Regions from separate parts of the Bacillus lumedeiriae genome, predicted to be linked through region 1. Evidence: riboswitches for the same ligand, from Rfam matches in the RefSeq annotation. Region 1 holds a riboswitch; the other holds the start of a gene.
The links. A riboswitch is a leader RNA that binds a small molecule or an ion and turns the genes downstream of it on or off. The one in region 1 is predicted to bind thiamine pyrophosphate.
Positions count from the first base shown of each region.

Region 2: linked by a shared signal. The riboswitch ahead of thiC (phosphomethylpyrimidine synthase ThiC) and the one ahead of tenA (thiaminase II) in region 1 are both predicted to bind thiamine pyrophosphate.

Region 1 covers NZ_JAUIYO010000004.1:15,169-23,085, forward strand. Annotated here, with positions in the region: gene QYG89_RS07700 (DMT family transporter) at 31-909, opposite strand; gene QYG89_RS07705 (C40 family peptidase) at 1,755-2,237, shown strand; gene QYG89_RS07710 (stalk domain-containing protein) at 2,654-3,523, opposite strand; gene QYG89_RS07715 (S-layer homology domain-containing protein) at 3,657-5,330, opposite strand; TPP riboswitch at 5,497-5,601, shown strand; gene tenA (thiaminase II) at 5,710-6,396, shown strand; gene QYG89_RS07725 (S-layer homology domain-containing protein) at 6,545-7,917, opposite strand, start outside.
Region 2 covers NZ_JAUIYO010000011.1:2,062-9,978, forward strand. Annotated here, with positions in the region: gene QYG89_RS12505 (sodium:solute symporter family protein) at 1-246, shown strand, start outside; partial or broken gene QYG89_RS12510 (KGG domain-containing protein) at 351-626, opposite strand; gene QYG89_RS12515 (potassium/proton antiporter) at 990-2,456, shown strand; gene QYG89_RS12520 (polysaccharide deacetylase) at 2,975-4,111, shown strand; gene QYG89_RS12525 (SIMPL domain-containing protein) at 4,251-4,928, opposite strand; TPP riboswitch at 5,164-5,278, shown strand; gene thiC (phosphomethylpyrimidine synthase ThiC) at 5,425-7,212, shown strand; gene QYG89_RS12535 (serine protease) at 7,234-7,401, shown strand; gene QYG89_RS12540 (ABC transporter substrate-binding protein) at 7,792-7,917, opposite strand, start outside.

The sequences.
Region 1 (7,917 bases):
ATGTTTTGTAAGCTTCGTTTTTCGGCCGCTTTACGCTCTTTCTAAACTTCTTTCCTGTTTAGGAGAATAACTAATCCCCACAAACACTAGAAATATTCCGATAAGCTGATAGACATCAGGACGGTAGTTTAAAATCGTTACATCAAGTAAGATAGCGACAATCGGATCAATGAAGACTAAAAGAGCAATGGTTTGAGCCTTTAATTCACGCAGACTGCTAAAAAACAAATAAAATACAAATCCTGTATGAATAAATCCTGTCACAAGGATATAGAACCAGTTTTCAAAAGTAAGATGTATAAAATTTGACCAGTCCACTAATGGCAGCAATAATACAATACCGAGACTTGTTTGAATAACAGTTGTTAACAAGGGACGAAGCATTTGAATTCCCTTTCCCGTGATCGAAGTAAGAGCGTAGAACAATGCTGCCGCAAACGCCCAGACAACACCCGTGGATAAAAATCCAGCAACAGTTGCATGCTGGTGAATGCCTCCCACTAACAAAGTTCCTAAAAAGCAAACAAAGAAAAAGACCCATCCTGTTCTCGTTATTTTTTCTTTAAAGATAAAAGAACCTAAGAGAAGCACAATCACTGGTGCTAGATGATAAATGGATATGACCACAGTAATCGGCATCACTTCTAAAGAACGAAAGAAAAAGACCCAATTTATGATAAGGAATACACCGCATAATAAGGCAAGTACATACTCCCGGTGAGGAATAGGAATTTTCCTCTGTTGTTTTGTTTTCAGTGCACTAATCCCCCATATCGCTCCTAAAAGCATGCTTGCACAGAGGCAGCGCACAAAAACTAATTCGATTGAGTGCAGACCCGTTTTTTCCGAAAATAAACCGATCGAACCGAATATGGCCATGGAGATGGCAAATTTTAGCTTTGCATACATCCAATCCCCCCTCTAATTCGTTATCATTATAACGACTGTGATTTTTATCGTACCTGCCCCATCATAAAAAAGAAAAGCTAAAAAGAAAAGCCCTGCAGATTCATGAGGGCACTGAAAAAGTCCACCTAAAATAGTGACTACACTAAACATTGTTGATTTGCGCTCCAGGCGGACGCTTTCCACTCCAATCAACGGTATCTGCTTAAAACAGGGGGAATTAAAACACTGCTTTACTCCGAAAAGGCAAATATTGAATACACAAAAGAAAACGAAATAGCGCTCGCCGCAAAGTTGAATCCAATTGTTACGCAAGGTCCACGAAAAGAAAAAGAATAGAAAAAATCAAAGAAATAGTCAGCCGCTTGTTCGATTTCGAACAAGCGGCTGACTATTTCTGTTTGAAAAATCGGTACGAATTTAAAATCGTAAGTTTTTCAGTGCCCTCAGATTCGCAGAGCCTTCCTTTTCAACAAGAATATTCGTTCGATATGTATAGAGATGTAATAGACCCTTTCCTACCTATAATTGATTTCTAAAGTTAACTCATTCTCCGCTGATGGGTAATAGTTTAACACCTTCAAAGCCTCACTCTTTATGAGGTCGTTCACGATTTTCTGCTTATTTTCATTACCTAATCGGATCATTTGAGGGTACTCTATTTTGACATCCTTATCCCTGTAGCTTTCTTTTGTTAGTCCATAGGTGATGCTTTTTGAATAGCTTTTGCTGTTCTCCTCTATTGACTGCGACAGATAGAAATTATTTTAATTAACATTTGGAATAAATTATACAAATCCCCATAAATTTAAAATTGTGTTGATTTTTCATGATGGGGAGGAATCGAAATGAGTATGACTGTCAGCTTTCCAAAATGGGTAGTAACCGTATTATCCACTCTAGCTTTATTAGCAGCATTCACTTTTTCTCAAGCATCCAGCGCTTCAGCATCTATTAATTACGGGGAGGAAGTCTCAGAATCAGCCAAACGATATGTGGGGACCCCTTATAAATGGGGAGGGACAACGCCAAACGGATTTGATGCAAGCGGTTTTACACAATATGTCTATAAAACAGCAGCAACTAAAATGACGATCCCGAGAACAAGTGCATCACAATATCATACAGGGAAAGCAGTGAAGCAAAGTGAATTGAAACAAGGCGATTTAGTCTTCTACGCTACCGGACAAAAAGGGAAAGTATCGTTTGTTGGCATTTATAATGGAAATGGCACATTTACAGGGGCCACATCAAAGGGAGTAAAAGTGGTGAAAATGAGTGATAAGTATTGGAAAGATCGTTATGTAGGTGCAAAACGAGTGATTAAATAAATGAGGCTTCAACGCATATATGAGCGATGCTAACTCCAATACCCCTTATTTATTTGCTATATAACAAGAATATAATAAAAAAAAGAAGTGCTGGCAACACTTCTCCCGCAGCCCCTGCCGTCAGGGTGGTGGCTGTCATACATTATTTAGTTCTGCGAGAACCACCCTGCTTCTACGGCGAGGGGTGGTTTTCTTGTTTTAAAGAAATACACACTTACTTCGCGTGCAATTCCTTTCAGAACTTCACAAAGAAATTCAAGAAACGTTTCTACGATGATTACATTCTTTCCTAAAACGGAAAGAATAGCGACAATCAACCACCCTCACATTCGAGTGAAAACAAAAAAGAAAGTCCTATCTCCGTAATAACTACTTTTCCTTTCAAACCAAACTTATTAAGGAATCAACTCCCCTACTTAATTTTTATAAGGCTCTATTCTTTCTAGTTCCGAGGTGATGACATGCTTCGAACCACCGCTGGTATGAATAGATTCACTTTTAACTAACCCTAAACGTTTCGCCCAATATTTTCTAAAAACCCGAACAGAACCATCGTCATAAACTTCGCGTTCTTCCAAGACAATGACATTTTTTATCGTCCCATAAGGAACCTTAATCTCAGCATTAGTTTTAATGATCTTCTGTCCGTTAATTTCCCTTCCAACTTCAATTGGATTTTTGAGTAATGTCGTTCTATGTTTATATCTATCTAGAGTGGCTAGATTAACTGTTCCGTTTTCGTATACTTCGTCTTCGTGGTAAACTTCAGCGATTTCATTTTGACTGATATCAAGAATCGAAAGGATTCTTGTTCCTTCATTATCATCATACGTTTCTAATAATCCGTTTTTTAAAGACAAAACCGTTTCTTTGTATTCCGCATATTCCATACCAGTGCCTTTAAAATATTTGACACTCATTTGTGGGGGCATGTAATCAATAAGGTTAATAGGTGTCGTCTGACTTTGCTGCAAGACAAGTTCAGCTGACATCGTTTTTGAGTTGTAGTTGACCTTTGCTCCTAACATCTCTGCTACATCACGGAGCTGCACAAATGTTTTTCCACTATCGTGATACCAAGTATCACTATTGACTGCTTGTCCATTGACTGTGACACCTATCCGATTTTTATGGACGTTCTCTTCTTCAACCGCAGCGGTATTCCCTCTTGGAGTTTTATATTGGTGAATGACTGTTCCCGCATAGGCAGCACCAGAACCAAGTCCGGCGGTAAGTACTGAACCAATGATCATTCCTTTAACCGTTTCTTTAGTAAACAGCTTCATTGCCTTCTCCCCCACATTCTTCATTATTTATACATATGTATCAAAGGTGATATAAAAAAGAAGCGAAATAGACTCTTTCCCAGTCCATTTCGCTTCCTCTATTCTATTTTCATTCGGACATTCAATGACTTGATTATTGTTTAAATTCACTTTCCATTGTACGCGCAAAGAATAGTGAAAAGTGCGCTCTCGTAATACTCTCGTTAGGTCTGAAAGTATTATCTAAATATCCTAAAGTGATATTGTTATCTGCAAGAGCTTGGATACTGCCATTTGCCCAATGATTCTTCGTATCTTTAAAGCTTGATGCTCCAGTAGACTTTAACTTGAAGGCTTTGGATAGAATACTTGCCATTTCTCCCCGTGTGATATTTTGATAAGGTTTAAATTCAGTACTAACAAACTCATCAAATAACCCTTCTCTCATCACAGCCGAAATAGACGTATAGCCAGTGATCGTTTTAGGAACATCTGTGAATACCGGACCCGAAGCAGAAGAAGTGTCTAACTTTAATGCTCTCGCAACCATAATCGCTGCCTGTGCCCTAGTAATGTTATGGTTTGGTCTAAAGGTATTATCAGGATATCCGCTGATCACGCCTTTGTTATAAAGGTAGGTAAGCTCATTGTACCCCCAGAAACCAATCCCTAAATCTTTAAAATTTCTTGATAGCAAAGCAAAAGAATACGGGACTTTAGAGGCTCCAGTATAGTTATCAATGCTTATATAGTACGTTCCCTTCGTTACAGCGAACGGAAAGGTTGTGTTCCCAGATGCAAAAGAGCCATAGTCCGTATGGAAACGGTTAATCGTATTTCCTTTTTCGTCATAGATTTTTACATCCCAACTAGAACCAGCTAAATTAGGAATATTCATCACCAAGTTAGTCGTTCTATCCACTTTGAAAGAGTAATAATCATAATCGCCAGAAGAGCTTAATACTCCCTGATATTTATAGTTTAATTGAATAGGATTTGCTTCTTGAAACGAGCCATTCAGTTCTTTTTCAACAAAACTGCTCTCATCATATTGCAGGTTAAAGTGATAAGGGACTTTGGATGCCCCCGTGTAGTTACTAACCCTAATATAGTACGTTCCTGCTGGTAAGCCAATCTGGTCCTTCTTATCCCCAGTGGCAAATGATCCATAGTCTGTATAGAATCTATTCAGATTGGTGCCTTGGGAATTATAAACATTCACGTCCCATGAAGAATTCGTAAGGTTTGGCATTGTGATTGATACATTTCCAGGCTTATCTAGCGTAAATTTATAATAGTCATCATCACTAGATGAACTCAGTACACCTTTATATACATTGTTGACTTTCATACTCGTCGCACTTTGTACATTATTATTGGCTTCTTGCTCATAGAGGTTGCTTTCCTCGTATTGCAGATTAAACGTATATGGAATTCCAGATGCCCCAGTATAGTTGCTGATCCTAACGTAGTATGTTCCCGCAGGTAACCCAATCTGGTCTTTCGTATTTCCATTCGCAAATGATCCATATTCCGTATTGAACGTGTTCAATGTGGTACCTTGAGAATCATACACCCTCACATACCATGAAGAATTCGGCAAGTTGGCCATTGTAATTGAGACATTCCCAGGCTTATTTAACGTAAATTTATAATAGTCATCATCACTAGATGAACTCAGCACCCCTTGATGCTGCTGGTTCACCCCGATTGTCGTCGCTTGTTGCACCGTATTATTCGGTTCTACTTCAGTTGCTGCCATAGCATAAGAGGCACCGAATATTGAAAAAACGAACAAAGCAGTTAAGAATATCAGTCTCTTTAACATTTACTTCCTCCTATAGTAATATTTAATAAAAACACCTCCTATTATAACAATATTAAAAGATGAATAGTAGTTCGAAATACTTATATAAGGAGTGACAGGCACTATACCTATTTGACATTCTCTCTTCTTTTGATATGCTGAAGATAGTATTCTGAAAATTAAATTATTTTTCTGCTAGGGGAGCCTTTGAAAGGCTGAGATAAAAGTAGACTTTAAACCCTTGGAACCTGAACTGGTTAATACCAGCGGAGGGAAGCGGAAATCGCTTATTGACTTATTTGCGTAATCATTAGAAAGCGTACATAGATGCTTTTTGCGAGTAAGCGAAATCCCTTTCCTCCTCAGTTCCCTAAAACAATGAACAGAGGAGGATTTTATTATGCTTTTTACAGATCAGTTAAGACAAGCCACAGAACACAGTTGGAAGTTAAGTTTGAATCATCCCTTTGTCAAAGGAATCGTGAATGGTGATTTGCCGCTCGATACATTTAAATATTATATTCTTCAGGACATTTATTACTTGAAGCATTATGGAAAAGTCCATGCCATGGCCGCCGCACAAGCGGATGACTTTCAACATACCGCGCAGCTTGCTGAAAAAGCGAAGCTGACGGCACAGGCAGAGCTGACCGTCCATCAGGAACATGCAAAAGTATTAAATATTACAGAAGAAGAAATGGAGAATTTCCGTCCTGCTCCTACAGCATACGCTTATACCTCTCACTTATACCGGGCGGCTCTTTCCGGCAGCTTTGCCCAAACACTCGCTGCCCTGCTGCCATGTTATTGGCTATATGCCGATATTGGAAAAGTATATGAAGAGGCTGCACCTGCAGAGCCTATTTATCAAAATTGGATAAAAACCTATGCAAGTGAACGGTTCCAAACATCTACCCAGGAACAAATCGATTTGTTGAATCAGTATGCTGACTCCGCAAGCGAAAAGGAAAAAGAAAAAATCACGGAACAATTTGTCCTTTCCAAAGAATACGAACTCGCTTTTTGGGAGATGTCCTATACAAAAGAAGGATGGCTGTCGGAAAAAAGCAAAGTAGTGATTTCTTAAATAGAGAAGAAAAAGAAGGTATCACCTATTTATGTAGATGTTAGATTTAATAAAGAAAAATCTATGAAAATACAAAAGTAGAGCCAATCATTTTCTTTCAATGACTGACTCTACTTTTCTTTTGCCCTATCACACGTTCAACGACAGCCTACAGTTCTGATGTATACTCGAATGTTTCTTCCCCATCATTGATTGTGTATTTGACTACATTTTTCTTCGTTGCCCAGAGGCCAATTTTATAAGAGATGCCGATTCCAAATCTTTCGCCAGGCTTAATTTCCACAGGAATTTCATTGCTCAACAAATCAGCTTCGCTGTAAACAGTCCTTCTTGTATCCCCTTCATACACTTCCACTTTTTCTACTTTTACTGTCTGACTGCCCATATTGATAAACGAAGTGCTTATGCCTTTGATTTCGTTATTAATGGTAACAGACGCATACGAATTGAATTGCAGCAGCGGTTTATTACTTACAGTAATATAGCTGGAAGCTTGTTTTCCGCTTTCAGTTGTAACCGTAATCGTTGTCGTTCCTTCACTAACAGCAGTGACTGTTCCATCCTGTGCCACTGTTGCAACATCAGGATTGCTTGATGTCCATTGTAAACTCGTCGCAGGTCCCCCAGTCGGTGTAAGAGTCGCTTCCAATTTATACGTCTTGCCTACTTTTAATACGTAACGACTTTGATTAAGCGTAATGCGCTCTTCTTTAAAATATTTAATGGCTGCTTCTGCTTCTTCGAGTGTCGTTAAACCTTGTATTTCTGCGTCTTCTTTAATAGCAAGAACTTTATTCACTAGTGCGCGCGCGTTTGTAACAGCCTCTTCATCCTGGAGAGTAACTTTTTCCGGCAGTGCAGCGATCGCTGCTTCTGCCTCCTTCACTGCAGGTGTAAGCGCATCATACTCAACTGAAATGGTGTATTGAACACCTTCATGCGTAAATGTAACTTCATTCTGACCATGCACAAGTTCATGTTCAAGATCGATTTCTACTGCTTCTTCCTCTTTAAATTTCACTGAAATCGTGTGTTCATCCACAATATTCACCGTGTCAATCACTCGTTTTGGCTCAGAAACCGTGACCGTTATGTCCATGATGACCGCTTTGTTGCCAGTCACGTCAGTCGCTTTATAGGTGATCGTGTAGACACCCGGAATTTTTGTATCGATTTTATCAAATGGCTGACCATTTTGATTGGTGATGACACTCGTTACTTTTACAGATTTCCCATTTCTATCTACAGCCGTCACGTCAGGCATGGCAAACTCCGCACCGTATTCAACGTTGAAAGAATGTTCCCCGCTGTAAGTAAACGCAGGTGTCTCCCAATCAATGTTCGGATTCGCCGCGTTGGCGCGATACATAAATATAGCGAATTCACCACGCGTTACATTTTGCACCGCTCCGAATCGATCAGGTGTCTTTCCTTTCGTGATTCCATGTTTCACAAGCGCATCCACGTATTCGTCCCATCTGTCACTGACATCGACGAATTCATTTTGAACACCTTTCCCAT
Region 2 (7,917 bases), on a different contig from region 1:
AGCATGATGGTCGGTTTTACCATCAGTATTTTAGGGTTTATGTTTTTGCATGAAAAAGAAGCAGCGGTTCTTGGGTTATCCAAGGCGTTGTTTGGAAAAAATACACTCCTTGCTTATCCAATGACACACGTTGATCCATTATTTTATGCCCTTCCGCTTTCGGCGATTGTTTTTGTTGTTGTGAGTTTGCTTACGAAGAGCGAAGCAGAAAAGACAGAGAATCAGGGTCAAGAAAGAATTGGATAATTCTATTGTAGTTTAATAGAAAGAACAACAGTTAATAGAAAAACGGCCCGTATTCATTGGGCCGTTTTTTTTATGGGTAGATACTTTATCGATTACTTGTCAGCATCATCGTCACGCTGGCGGGCGCGTGCTTCTCCGCCTTTGCGTCCGATTTCTTGATAAAAGTCTTTGTCATGATTTTCAGCAGTCGCTTCTCCGCCTTTCTGTCCGATCTCTTGATAGAAATCTTTATCATGGTTTTCGGCAGTCGCCTCTCCGCCTTTTCGCCCGATTTCCTGATAGAATTCTCTGTCATGATTGCGGGCAGTCGCTTCTCCACCCTTGCGTCCAGCTTCTTCTAAAGTCATTTTGTTAGTAGTGTTGTCATTGTTTTTTGCCATGTGCTCCATCTCCTTTTTCGTTGAATTTGGTGTACGCTTGTTTATATATCCGTCTTAGGTGATTTAAAACATGTGGACAAACAATTCAATACAAATTCATTCTTTTTGCATAGTTCATAATCATTAATCGTCTTTTTCATAGGTTTTGTTAAACTCCCCTATTGATTTCTACTGCAGGCGCTCGCTTGTCCAGAAGTTTCCTCGTCTATATAGCTTCAATCAACAGAGCAGCAATATCAACAAACATCATTAATATAGTCTTCTCATAAAAAATCTTTATATTGAATCTATTTACTTTGGAAAAGTGACAAACATACTATAGAATTAAGAAGAAAGAGTATTTTCTGAAAAAAGGAGGACGTAATGAATTTTACGATTGAAAACATTGTTTTGGCCTTTTCTATTTTATTATTAATCGGCGTAGTGAGCGCCAAATTCTCCACAAGGCTTGGTCTGCCTTCGCTTGTCTTATTTATTGTCGTCGGTATGGTAATGAACCAGTTTGTTTTCTTTGACAATGCGTGGCTCGCTCAGCTGCTTGCAACAGTGGCATTAGTGATTATTTTATTCGAAGGCGGCCTGCAGACGAAGTGGGAAAGCGTGAAAACTGTTTATAAGCCTTCCTTGTCTCTGGCTACGCTTGGAGTCATTGCAACAACGATTACAGTTGGCGTAGCTGCTAAATTTGTCCTTGATTTGACATGGGCAGAGGGCATTCTTGTTGGGGCGATTGTCGGCTCAACGGACGCTGCCGCTGTGTTTAGTGTACTCGGGAGTAAAAATGTGAAACCGAAACTCACAACTGTGCTTGAAGCAGAATCAGCTTCTAATGATCCGATGGCGATTTTCTTGACGATTAGTTTAATCCAAGTGATTCAATCCCCTTCATTCGAACCTCTCAATCTTATTTTAAACTTTTTCTGGCAAATGGGGCTTGGTCTCATCCTTGGGGTTGTGTTCGGTAAACTCTCTGTTTGGGTGATTAACAAAATCAACCTCGATTCTTCCGGTCTTTATCCGGTTTTATCCATTGCGTTATCTATTTTTGCTTTTAGTACGATTACGATTATGAATGCGAGCGGATTTTTAGCCGTGTATGTCATGGCCATCATTATTGGAAATGCTGACTTAACGTACCGTCATTCGATCCTTGGCTTTAATGAAGGCTTGGCATGGATGATGCAGATCGTCATGTTCATGATTTTAGGTTTACTCGTTTTTCCAGAGGACTTGCTTGATGTCGCTTGGCAGGGAATTGCGCTTGCTGTGTTCTTAATGGTCGTTGCGCGGCCGATTGGCGTGTTTGTCAGCTTGCTTTTCTCAAAGATGAACGTAAAGGAAAAACTATTTATTTCATGGGCCGGTTTAAAAGGAGCGGTGCCGATTATTCTTGGGACGTACCCGCTCGTAGAAGGGCTGGAACACGGTCAGCTTATGTTTAACGTTGTCTTTTTCGTTGTTCTCTTATCAACTGTGATACAAGGGACAACGATTTCTAAAGCAGCTGAATTGTTCGGCGTAGCAGGAGCAGGAAAGAAAGCGCAGTCTCCTCATAGTTTAGAACTAATCTCTATCGGAAAAACGAACAGTGAAATGGTGGAAATGAGAATACTTGCTGACTCACCTGTCGTCAATAAACAAATTCAGCATATTGCTTTGCCGCCCAAAACACTGATTACAGCTGTGATCCGTGGTGAACAGCTCATTACTCCAAAAGGAGAAACAGACCTTTTACCCGAAGATGTGCTTTACGTGTTGGTCAAGAAAGATAAAAAAGATGAACTGAAACAAGTCATGATGAAAAAAGAAGAGGAAGGTCAAACAGGCTGAGCAGATTTTGCTCGGCTTTTTTATTTTCAATTTAAAAGACTATGTTCATGACGAGTGTTAATTTTGCGCCTTGGTAGATTGGAGCGGAAGGTATGAGACTCCTATGAGAAAGGTATGTCTAGGAGAAACCCTAGAGGAGCGATAGAGAGGCCGCCGAAAAAGTCCAGGTTTAATGAAAAGGAGTCTGCCATACATGATATATAGATTATTAAATGTTGTTAAGATATTAAATATAGTGATTGATCTCACCTGTTCTTCGCTATTAACCACTTTTTTAATGGCTCCAGCGATAGCGGCGAAGAGACTTCAGGACTGTCCGCGGAAAGCGAGTGTCCCCGGGTGAAATCAACAGGCACGTTTGACAAAGTCATCTAAAAAACAGTAGTAAAAAGTTCTCTTCATTCATAAGATTAAATGTGTAATATTTTTAATAATTCTGTAACAATAGGTAAAAATATGTAGTATAATAGAAAGAGAAAATAGAAAAAATTTCACATAAAGAAAAGGGAGTAGGAGAGATGAGAAAAAAGCTGACCATCATGTGCAGCGTACTGTTATTTTTTCTGTGCGCAGGGGGAGCAGAGACCTATGCGTCAGGAAAGAAAAACATTTATATTGGGCTTCATGACAAAATGCTGCCATTTACAAAAGAAGAAGCGTTTATTGTAAACGGCCAGGCAGTTGCTCCGGCAGAAAAGCTATCATACTATTTATACATGAAACAAACAATTAATAAGAATAATGGACTATACATATTTGAAAAAAACGGCCAGCAGTTAGTAGTTAACATAAAAACGAAGGAAGCTTTATTTAACGGCAAAGCAGTTTCTCCTGCGGTCATTTATACGGAAAACGGTAAACTGTATGTCGGTATCCGCTGGCTTGCGGAACAATTTGGGTTCAAGGTTGACTATCTCAGCCATCATCACACTGTAAGGATTTATACAGCAATAGGCTCCAAGTTATCCAATGAAGAATTCTTAGCAGCAAATCAATCGTTTTTTGATCAAATCAACAATGCTCCACCTACACCTATCGCCTATGTAACATTTGATGACGGTCCAAGTGCCCAGTCAGCAAGTATCTTAAAGATACTAGGCGATTATCAAGTGAAAGCGACCTTTTTTTATGTAGAGCCGAATATTAGATATCATGCTGAAATAACGAAGAAGGCTGCGGCAGAAGGGCATTACCTTGCTTTGCACAGTGTAACGCATAAAGTAAATCCTCTGTACAATTCACCGCAAAACTTTATCAATGAAATGGAAAAAACAGATCAGACATTGAAACGAGTGACTGGCCAGTCCTCAATCTTAGTCCGGGCCCCGTATGGCAGTGTACCGTATTTAAAGCAGCCGTTTCGTGATGCCATGGTCAAAAAAGGCTACCGCCTGTGGGATTGGGATGTAGATAGTGAAGACTGGCGGTACAATGCCAGCTCGAAAGCACGTATTCTCCAAAACATTCAAGCTGGTATCCAGCGGCAAAAAAAGAGCGGCGATCAGCACGTCGTCATTTTGCTGCACGAGAAAAAAATTACGGCAGATATGCTGCCTGCCATCTTGCAATATTTGAAAAAAGAAGGCTATGAGATGCGGGCTTACAATCCATCTGCCCACGTCGTTCAAAACTTTTGGAAAGATGCAAGGCTATAAATTAAGAGAATGAAGAAGTAGGGAGTGACTCAAAAGAGGCTGGTGCTTTGGCATGGAGTCACTCCTGTTTATTCTACTTGACTATGTTAATGACTGTTGTTGATTGGAGCGGAAATCAACAGGGGAGCTTAACAAAAAATTAAACCCTAGTATGATAGCCAAAAATAGCTTTCACAGCTGCATTGATTGTAAGCTCTCCCGTTTGGATAGGGGGGACCGCTTCTGAAGAGGAAGATTGTGAAAAAGCTAATACCATCGGTCTTGGATTTTCGGGCTGGCCCCCTTCTACAATTCTTAAAGGAATGTTGTTCACTGTTACACCGATTGTCCGGGCTATCGTATCCGCTTTTTCTGTTGCATTATAAATGGCGAGCTTCAATGCTTCCTGATAATAAATATTTGGGTTTGACACGCGTAATTCGATATTTCTCGCAATGTTGGCCCCATTTTTGACAGCAGCATCATATACGTTTCCAATCTTAGAAAGATCTTTAACAGTTATTTGGAGTAAATGCTCCACTTCATATCCTCTAAACACAGATTGTCCCTCAATATAATCATATTCTGGACGAATGGAATAAGCGGCCGTCCTTATATCATTTTCCTCAATGCCAATTTGTCGTAAGGCTGCAATGACCCGGCTGGAGATCATTGAGTTTTCTTGTTGAGCCGTTTGGGCATCTGGATTTTTCGTTACGATCCCGATTGTTAAGATGGCTTCATCTGGCTTTGCTGTGACATGTCCTTGACCATCTACCGTCATTATATAAGTGGGCTGATTCCGATAAGACCGGTTTGTACGGGCTGGATAATACATAAAACATTCACCTTCCTCATAAAAATGGCTTGATTTTAATTTATATGTTTATGATGTGAAAAAAGAAGGATGGCAGCGGTGATTACATGAGCCAATGCCCGGTACTTACAAGTGTAGAAAGAAGACGAAAAGAGAAATCCGGATAGAATATTACTAAAAATATAATATTCTAAAAATTATGAAAATAATATCTTGCTTTTTGTCGATATAAAGGTATAATGAAGTTAAATCGAATAGTCATAACTAGGGGAGTCCAATGAGCTGGGCTGAGAAAGAAACGCGATGAAGTTTCTTGACTCTTGGGACCTGATCTGGTTCATACCAGCGTGGGGAAGTTAGAACAATCACGAAAGCATAACTACTTCTGCATACATATGAGCCGGGTCCAATGAACGATTGGACACCGGCTTTTTTATGTACTTCTATCAACTTTTCCATTTGTTATGTGCTATATCTCGTCCTTAAACGATTAATCTATTAAAGGGAGAGATTCTTAATGTCTACTACATCTTCATTAAACGAAAAAAACATTTCCATTATGTCCAGTTTTTCCGGCAGCAAAAAAATCTACGTAGAGGGCTCACGTCCAGATTTAAAAGTGCCGATGCGTGAAATTGAGTTAAGCCCAACGACCGGTTCATTTGGAGAAGAAGAAAATCCGCCGGTACGTGTGTATGATACGAGCGGGCCATATACTGACCCTCATCATTCTATTGATATTACGAAAGGCCTGCCGGCGATCCGGAGTCCATGGATTCATGAACGCAATGATACAGAGACCTATGAAGGCAGGGAGATCAAGCCTGAAGATAACGGCTACAAAGATCAAAATGACCCGCGTGCCAATCATCAAGTGTTCCCTAGCTTAAAGCGCCAGCCGCTGCGCGCGAAAAAAGGAAAAAATGTTACTCAGCTTCATTATGCAAAGAAAGGAATTATCACACCTGAGATGGAGTTTATTGCAATTAGGGAAAATATGTCGCCTGAATTTGTAAGGGACGAAGTAGCAAGGGGCCGGGCAATTATCCCAGCTAACATTAACCATCCCGAAATCGAACCGATGATTATCGGACGCAATTTTCATGTGAAAATTAACGCCAATATCGGTAATTCTGCGGTATCTTCCTCTATTGAAGAAGAAGTGGAAAAAATGACGTGGGCCACGCGCTGGGGTGCTGATAACATTATGGATTTATCGACAGGTAAGAACATTCATACGACTCGGGAATGGATCATCCGCAATTCGCCTGTTCCAGTAGGGACTGTTCCTATTTATCAGGCCCTTGAAAAAGTAAATGGTGTAGCGGAAGATCTTACATGGGAAGTGTACCGCGACACATTGATTGAACAAGCAGAGCAGGGAGTCGATTATTTCACTATTCATGCAGGCGTTCTTCTGCGTTATGTTCCTCTAACAGCTAAACGTGTAACAGGGATCGTTTCCCGTGGAGGCTCCATTATGGCTCAATGGTGTTTGTATCATCATAAGGAAAACTTTTTGTATACTCACTTTGAAGAAATCTGTGAAATTATGAAAACGTATGATATTTCCTTCTCATTGGGAGATGGGCTGCGTCCGGGATCGATTGCTGATGCAAATGATGAAGCACAGTTTGCTGAATTAGAAACACTCGGCGAACTGACAAAAGTTGCTTGGGAGCACGATGTTCAAGTCATGGTAGAAGGACCAGGACATGTGCCGATGCATTTAATTAAAGAGAATATGGACAAGCAATTAGAAGTATGTCAGGAAGCGCCCTTCTATACACTTGGACCGCTGACGACCGATATTGCACCTGGGTATGATCATATTACATCGGCGATCGGCGCAGCGATGATCGGCTGGTACGGAACCGCGATGCTTTGTTACGTAACACCGAAAGAGCATTTAGGTCTTCCGAATAAAGACGATGTGCGTACAGGCGTAGTCACATATAAAATTGCGGCCCATGCTGCTGATTTGGCGAAAGGCCATCCAGGCGCGCATAAAAGAGATGATGCGTTATCGAAAGCCCGCTTTGAGTTCCGCTGGAGAGACCAGTTTAATTTATCATTGGATCCTGAACGTGCGCTGGAATATCATGATGAAACACTCCCGGCTGAAGGAGCAAAAACAGCCCATTTCTGCTCAATGTGCGGTCCGAAGTTTTGCAGTATGAGAATTTCACAGGACATTCGCAATTACGCGAAGGAAAACAAATTAGATACGGATGAAGCCATCGAAAAGGGGATGGAAGAGAAGGCGAAAGAATTTAAAGAAGCCGGCAGTCAGATCTATCAGTGATTTTTTAAGGAGGTTATTCGAATGAATGCCCAAAAAATCGAAGCGGAAATCAATCAACTAAAGACAGATCTTAGTTTCTTACAAAAACGGTTAAAAATGATCCAGGAAAACTGCGAACATCAATTCAAAGGGAATCAATACTATGAAACTTGTATAAAGTGTAAGAAAGTGAACGTGTTGTATTATTAACAACAGTCTAAAAGAGAATTTGTTTATCATTTGGCGGCTGGGAATTTTCCCAGCCGCTTCTATATGTATATGTAAGGGAATATTTATTCGAAAGGGGACTGTGCGGGTGGGCAGCCGCACAGCAAACGTGCATATTTTTTTCTAGTGAGAGAACAGCTCACGGGACAAGTAGGCTGTTCATATATCCATCATAATCCAATTGAGAATGAATGTCAATGATAAATGATAATGATTTTCAAATTCATTTTTAAATAGAGAGAAAAGAGTGGACTTCTTCTACTAAGAGGCAACTTCCTCATATGCTTTTTGGGATGAATTATAACTTTTAGAAAATAAAACAGGGATGCTCTTAGTCAATGAATCACTGACTTTCAGAACATCCCCATTTTTTTATTTGCTCAGCATTACTTTTTCAATGTCATCAAGCATATGATTCGCCGCGATGACACCTCCAGCTGTGTTCCAAGTAGTATCGCTCACTTTGTGGACGTTGCCGGCTTTCGCAACGTTCAAGTT